2 regions of the Brevundimonas vancanneytii genome follow, and region 1 is predicted to be linked to the other one. Evidence: predicted binding sites of a transcription regulator. Region 1 holds the regulator's gene; the other holds the start of a gene.
The links. Region 1 encodes HrcA, which represses chaperone genes, less so after heat shock. Its sites were predicted from a motif close to GTTAGCANTCNNNNNNNNNGANTGCTAAC; they were not measured.
Positions count from the first base shown of each region.

Region 1 (3,237 bases):
CCGCCGCCTGGCCAAGGCGGGCTATGCGGCCGTGGCCCCCGCCTTCTTCGTTCGCGTCCAGGATCCCGCCCCGCTCAGCGACATGCAGGCGATCCAGCGCATCGTCGCCGCCGCCGGCTACGCCCAGGTGATGGGCGACATCGGCGCCACGCTGGACTGGATCGGCGCCCAGCCCTGGGCCAAGGCCGACAAGGTCGGGATCACCGGCTTCTGTTGGGGCGGCAAGGTGGTGTGGCAGGCCATGGCCCGCTTCCCGACGCTGGACGCCGGGGTCGCCTGGTACGGCCGCCTGTCCCCCGCCGCCACGGCCACTGACGAACAGAAGACGGCGGGCCGCCCCTGGCCCATCGACCTGGCGGGCGAGCTGAAGGCGCCGGTGCTGGGTCTCTATGGAGGCCAGGACAGCGGCATTCCCAACGACACGGTCAAGGCGATGAACGACGCCCTGAGCGCCGCAGGCCGGAGCGACAGCTCCATCATCCTCTATGACGACGCCCCGCACGGCTTCCACGCCGACTATCGCGCCTCCTATCGCGAGGCGGACGCGAAGGACGGCTGGCGGCGGCTGCTGGCGCTGTTCAATTCGAGATTGAAAAACTGACCCTTCCTTCCGCTCGCCCCGGCGGACGCCGGGGTCCAATGCTCTGGCCGCAAGCGCGGCGCGGGAAGCCAAGCAAAGAAAAACGGCCCGACGCATCTGCGCCGGGCCGTCGTCGTTTCAGCGCGCGAAGACCATCAGGCCTTGGCGTCGAAATTCCCGCCGGTCGTGTTCGGGTCCGCATAGGCGCCGCCCGCCGCGGCGCCCGAGCCCTTGGCCGCGACCACCACCATGGCCGCGCGCACGGTGCGGCCGAACAGGGCGTAGCCCGGCTGCAGCGTCTGGATGACGGCCCCGCCCGGCACGGTGTCCGAGGGCTGCTCCATCATCGCCTGATGCAGGTGCGGATCGAAGGCGTCGCCCGGCGCCGGGTCGACGCGGGTCAGGCCGTTGGCCTCGAAGGCCGACAGCAGGGACTTCTGCGTCAGCTCCAGCCCCGTGACCATGGCGGCCGCCGGACCGTCCGCATCCTTGGGCGCCGTCGCCAGACCGCGCTCCAGGGTGTCGGCCACGCTCAGCAGATCCTTGGCGAAGCGCTGGATGGCGTAGGCGCGGGCGTCGTTCTGCTGCGTCTCGGCGCGGCGCTTGACGTTCTCGGCCTCGGCCACGGCGCGCAGGGCGCGGTCCTTCCACTGGTCGCGCTCGGCGATCAGGGCGTCGACCACAGCCATGTCGCCGTCGGCGCCTTCCGCCGCAGCATCCGCCTCGGACTCCTTGATGTCCTGCTCGAGTTGATCCCGGGTCTCGTCGTTGATGTCGTTCACGTCTCTTGTCCGTCCAGAATCCGGCCCAGCACCCGGGCGGTATAGTCCACCAACGGGATGACACGGGCGTAGTTCAACCGCGCGGGTCCGATGACGCCGATGGCGCCCAGCACCCGCTGCCGGCCCGACATATAGGGCGCCGCGATCACGGCGGAACCCGAAAGCGAAAAGAGTCGCGTTTCCGCGCCGATATAGATGCGCACGCCCTGGGCCGCGCCGACGTCGTCCAGCAGGCCGATCAGCTGCTCCTTCTGCTCCAGATCGTCGAACAGGACGCGCACCCGCTCCAGATCCTCGGCCGCGCGGGCGTCCTGCAACAGATTGCCGCGCCCGCGCACGATCAGGTTGCGGTCGTGGCCTCCGCCGCCCGCGCCGCCGCTCCAGGCGGCCAGCCCGTCCTCGACCAGGCGGGCGGCGGCGGCGTCCAGATCGCGCCGCGCGGCCTCCATCTCAGCCTTCATCTCATGCCGGGCCTCGGCCAGCGGACGGCCCTTCAGCCGGGCGCTGAGAAAGTTCGACGCCTCCTGCAGGGTCGAAGGCGTGACGCCCGGCGCCAGGTTCATCAGCCGGTTCTCGACCACCCCGTCATCGGCCACCAGCACAGCCAGCGCCTGTCCGCCGCCCAGGGCCACGAACTCGACATGGCGCACCCCGGCCTCGCGCACCGGGCTGGCGACGATTCCCGCCCCGCCCGCCAGACCCGACAGTAGGGACGAGGCCGCATCCAGCGCCTCCTCGACATTGCGGCCGCCGCCCTTGGCGCCCAGAACGGCCAGCCGGGCGTCGATCTCGCGCCGCTCCTCCTGGCCGATGTCGCCGACTTCCAAGAGGCCGTCCACGAACAGCCGCAGGCCCGCATGGGTCGGCGCCCGCCCGGCCGATGTATGCGGCGAGGCCAGCAGCCCGGCCTGCGTCAACGCCTGCATGGTGTTGCGGATCGAAGCGGGCGACAGGTCCAGCCCGGCGCGCGACAGGGTGTGCGACCCCACCGGCTCGCCCGTCTCCAGATAGCTCTCGACCACCCGCCGAAAGATGTCGCGCGCCCGCGCGTCCAGCGTCGCCAGGCCCGGCGAGGGATTCAGCAGGCTCATGCCGCCATCCTCCGCGCCGCCCAGTCCGCGCGGGTCAGGCGATGGACCAGGCAGTCGTCCGTCCCGTTGAAAACGCGCCGCCCCTCCGGCCGGAAGCCCAGCCGCTGATAGAAACGATGCGCCTGCGTGTTGGAGTTGAGCGGATCGATCACCACCGCCTCGACCTGCGGCCGGGCGAAACAGGCGTCCAACGCCTGGGTCATCATCTGCGTCCCATGGCCCCGGTTCAGGGCGTCGGCCTCGCCGATCCAGATATCGAGGGCGCGCAGGTTCGGCTCGACCTCGCCCCAATAGCCGTTGGGCTCGCCCGCCGGGTCGATGTCCAGCATGGCGCCGATCGGACGGCCGTCGACCTCGGCGATGAAATAGCGGAAGACGTCGGACTGCGCAGCCAGCTCCTCGTCCCAGTCGGCGGCCTCGTGTTGGTCGGGGTCGTCGGTCAGGCAGGCGACGACATGCGGCGCCGTGTCCCAGCGCGCCAGGATCGCGGCGTCGGCGGCCACGGCCGGACGAAGACGCACGGCAGACGGGTCAGGACGGGACAGGCTCATGGTTTCAGGATAAGCACGCGCCATCCCGCTTCCAAGGAATTCCCATGCGCCCGTCCGAACGCACCCCCGAACAACTCCGCACCGTCACGCTGGAAACCGGCGTCAACCGCTACGCCGAGGGCTCGTGCCTGGTGTCCTTCGGCCACACCAAGGTGCTGGTGACGGCCTCGATCGAGGAGAAGGTGCCGGGCTGGATGCGCAACACCGGCCAGGGCTGGGTCACGGCCGAATAC
Region 1 covers NZ_LR588407.1:3,057,059-3,060,295, forward strand. The annotation lists gene FGL25_RS15135 (dienelactone hydrolase family protein) at 1-601, shown strand, start outside; gene grpE (nucleotide exchange factor GrpE) at 736-1,362, opposite strand; gene hrcA (heat-inducible transcriptional repressor HrcA) at 1,359-2,453, opposite strand; gene FGL25_RS15150 (GNAT family N-acetyltransferase) at 2,450-3,004, opposite strand; gene rph (ribonuclease PH) at 3,049-3,237, shown strand, end outside.

Region 2 (3,237 bases), 220 kb from region 1:
TCATCGCCTCGATGAAGAAGGAAAAGAAAAGGGCGGGATCCTTCGATCCCGCCCTTCCGTCGTTTGAGCTTTGAGAAGCCGGACTTCCTTAGAAGTCCATGCCGCCCATACCGCCCATGCCGCCCATGTCGGGGGCGCCGCCGGCCGAGGCCTTCTTCGGCGCGTCAGCGATGGCGGCTTCCGTGGTGATCATGATGCCGGCGACCGAGGCGGCCGATTTCAGAGCCGAACGGACGACCTTGGCCGGATCGATCACGCCCATCTGGACGAGGTCGCCGTACTCTTCGGTCTGGGCGTTGAAGCCGAACGAGGCGTCGGTCGAGTCCATGACCTTGCCGACCACGATCGAACCTTCGACGCCCGAGTTCTCGGAGATCTGACGGATCGGAGCCTGCAGGGCGCGGCGCACGATGTTGATGCCGGCGTTCTGATCGGCGTTGACGCCCTTCAGATCGATCAGCTTCTTGGAGGCTTGCAGCAGGGCCACGCCGCCGCCCGGGACGATGCCTTCATCGGCAGCGGCGCGGGTCGCGTTCAGGGCGTCGTCGACGCGGTCCTTCTTTTCCTTCACTTCGACTTCGGTCGAGCCGCCGACGCGCAGGACGGCGACGCCGCCGGCCAGCTTGGCCAGACGCTCTTGCAGCTTCTCACGGTCGTAGTCCGAGGTGGTGTCCTCGATCTGACGCTTGATCTGGCCGACGCGAGCCTCGATGCCGTCCTTCTCGCCCGAACCTTCGACGATGGTGGTGTCGTCCTTGGTGATGGAGACCTTCTTGGCCTTGCCCAGCATGTCCAGAGTGACGGTTTCCAGCTTGATGCCGAGGTCTTCAGAGATGACCTGGCCGCCCGTCAGGATGGCGATGTCTTCCAGCATGGCCTTGCGGCGGTCGCCGAAGCCCGGAGCCTTGACGGCGGCGACGCGCAGGCCGCCGCGCAGCTTGTTGACCACCAGGGTGGCCAGGGCTTCGCCTTCGATGTCCTCGGCGATGATCAGCAGGGGGCGGCCCGACTGAACCACGGCTTCCAGCACCGGCAGCATGGGCTGCAGCGAGGTCAGCTTCTTCTCGTGGAGCAGGATGAGGGGCTCTTCGAGGGCGACCTCCATCTTGTCCGGGTTGGTGATGAAGTAGGGCGACAGGTAGCCGCGGTCGAACTGCATGCCTTCGACGATGTCGACGGTGGTTTCGGCCGTCTTGGCTTCTTCGACGGTGATGACGCCTTCGTTGCCGACCTTGGCCATGGCCAGGGCGATCAGCTCGCCGATTTCAGCGTCGCCGTTGGCCGAGATGGTGCCGACCTGGGCGATTTCCGAGTTGTTCGAGACCGGCTTGGAGATGGTCTTCACTTCGTCCAGGGCCACGGCGACGGCCTGGTCGATGCCGCGCTTCAGGTCCATCGGGTTCATGCCGGCGGCGACGGCCTTCAGGCCCTCTTGCACGATGGCCTGAGCCAGGACGGTGGCGGTGGTGGTGCCGTCGCCCGCGTTGTCGTTCGCCTTGGAGGCGACTTCGCGGATCATCTGGGCGCCCATGTTCTCGAAGGCGTCTTCCAGCTCGATCTCTTTGGCGACCGAGACGCCGTCCTTGGTCGAGCGCGGGGCGCCGAACGACTTCTGGATCACGACGTTGCGGCCCTTCGGACCCAGGGTGACCTTGACGGCGTCAGCCAGGACGTTGACGCCCTTCAGCATCTTGTCGCGGGCGTCGGTGTTGAACTTTACGATTTTAGCGGCCATGCGGGCTGCTCCTATCTATAAGATTTTAAATCAGAAACCGGAAACCGAGGCGCGTCTTACGACAGCACGCCCAGGACGTCGGATTCCTTCATGATGATCAGGTCTTCGCCGTCGATCTTCACTTCGCTGCCCGACCACTTGCCGAACAGGACGCGGTCGCCGGCCTTCAGCTCCAGGGCGACGAACTTGCCGTCTTCGTCACGGACGCCGGGACCCACGGCGACGACTTCGCCTTCCTGGGGCTTTTCCTTGGCCGTATCGGGGATGATGATCCCGCCCTTGGTCTTGGATTCTTCTTCAACGCGCTTGACCAGCACGCGATCGCCGAGCGGACGAAACGCCATCTGAGTAACTCCCGTTAGGATGTTGGTTCCAGCCCTCGGAGCCCACGACTTTGGCAGTCGCCCTCCCCGAGTGCTAACGACCGGGGAGTTAGGCAGGGGGAGGGGGGGCGTCAAGGGCGATGCGGCCTGAAATCGGCGCCCAGATGAAGCGAAAATGAACGACCGCCGCCGAGGTCGTTCAGACAGGCGCCGCTAGAAGGGGGACAACGGATCAACCGGCTTTCGAAAGGAGCCCGCCATGAAGACCCTGTTCAAGATCGGCGCCGGCGCTATCGCCCCTGCTCTGGTTGTGACGATGCTGGCTTCGACCCCGGCTGCGGCCCAGCATTATCGCGACCGCGATCGCGACAACACCGGCCGTGACGCCGTCCTGGGCGCCGTGGTCGGCGGCGTCGCCGGCGCCCTGATCGGCCAAGGCGACGGACGCTATGTCGCGGGCGGCGCCTTGGCGGGCGCCGCGCTGGGCGCGGCCTCGTCCTCGAAAAACGACGACTGCGGCTACTACCGCGGCGGCCGCTGCTATCGAAACCAGGGCCACTGGGAGCGCGAGCACGGCATCAACAGCCGCGACGGCTATTACAACGGCCGTTATGAGCGCAACGACGGACGCTATTACCGCGACGGCCGCTATTGGCGGAACCACGGCGAATGGCGCAGCTATCAGAACCGCCGCGACCGCGATCGTGATCGCGACTACCGCTACGACCGTCGCTGGTAGGCGGGGATGAGATGAGGAAAGGCTCGGCCGCATGGCCGGGCCTTTTTTCATGCGCGGGCCTATTCGAAGCCGCTGCCGCGTTCGGCGCTCGGCAGCAGTCGTCCCATGACCGTGACGAAGAAGGCCACGGTCCAGCCCAGAAGAATGGCGCCGTTGATGCCTTCGATCGCGCCTAGCAGTTTCCATTCCGGATCGATGGAGGCGTCGCCGTAGCCGATGGAGCCGTAGCTGATGGACGAGAAATAGACGGCTTCGCGTAGATCGGGCACGGCTTCCAGCAGGTAGAAGAGGGCGGCGTAGCTCCAGATCTCCAGCCCGTGGATGACGAAAAGACCCAGCACCAGAGTCACCGTATAGAGGGCGCCGCGCGTGGACAGGGGGTTGAGGCGGACCGCTGCCGGAGCCGGGCTTTCGCGCGCTTCCAGGGCGGCCAGCACGCG
Region 2 covers NZ_LR588407.1:3,279,733-3,282,969, forward strand. The annotation lists gene groL (chaperonin GroEL) at 89-1,735, opposite strand; gene groES (co-chaperone GroES) at 1,792-2,079, opposite strand; gene FGL25_RS16245 (hypothetical protein) at 2,318-2,797, shown strand; gene FGL25_RS16250 (ion channel) at 2,857-3,237, opposite strand, start outside.
Region 2: groES (co-chaperone GroES) is a predicted target of HrcA. The motif match lies at 2,129-2,157, and genes of this name have one in related genera.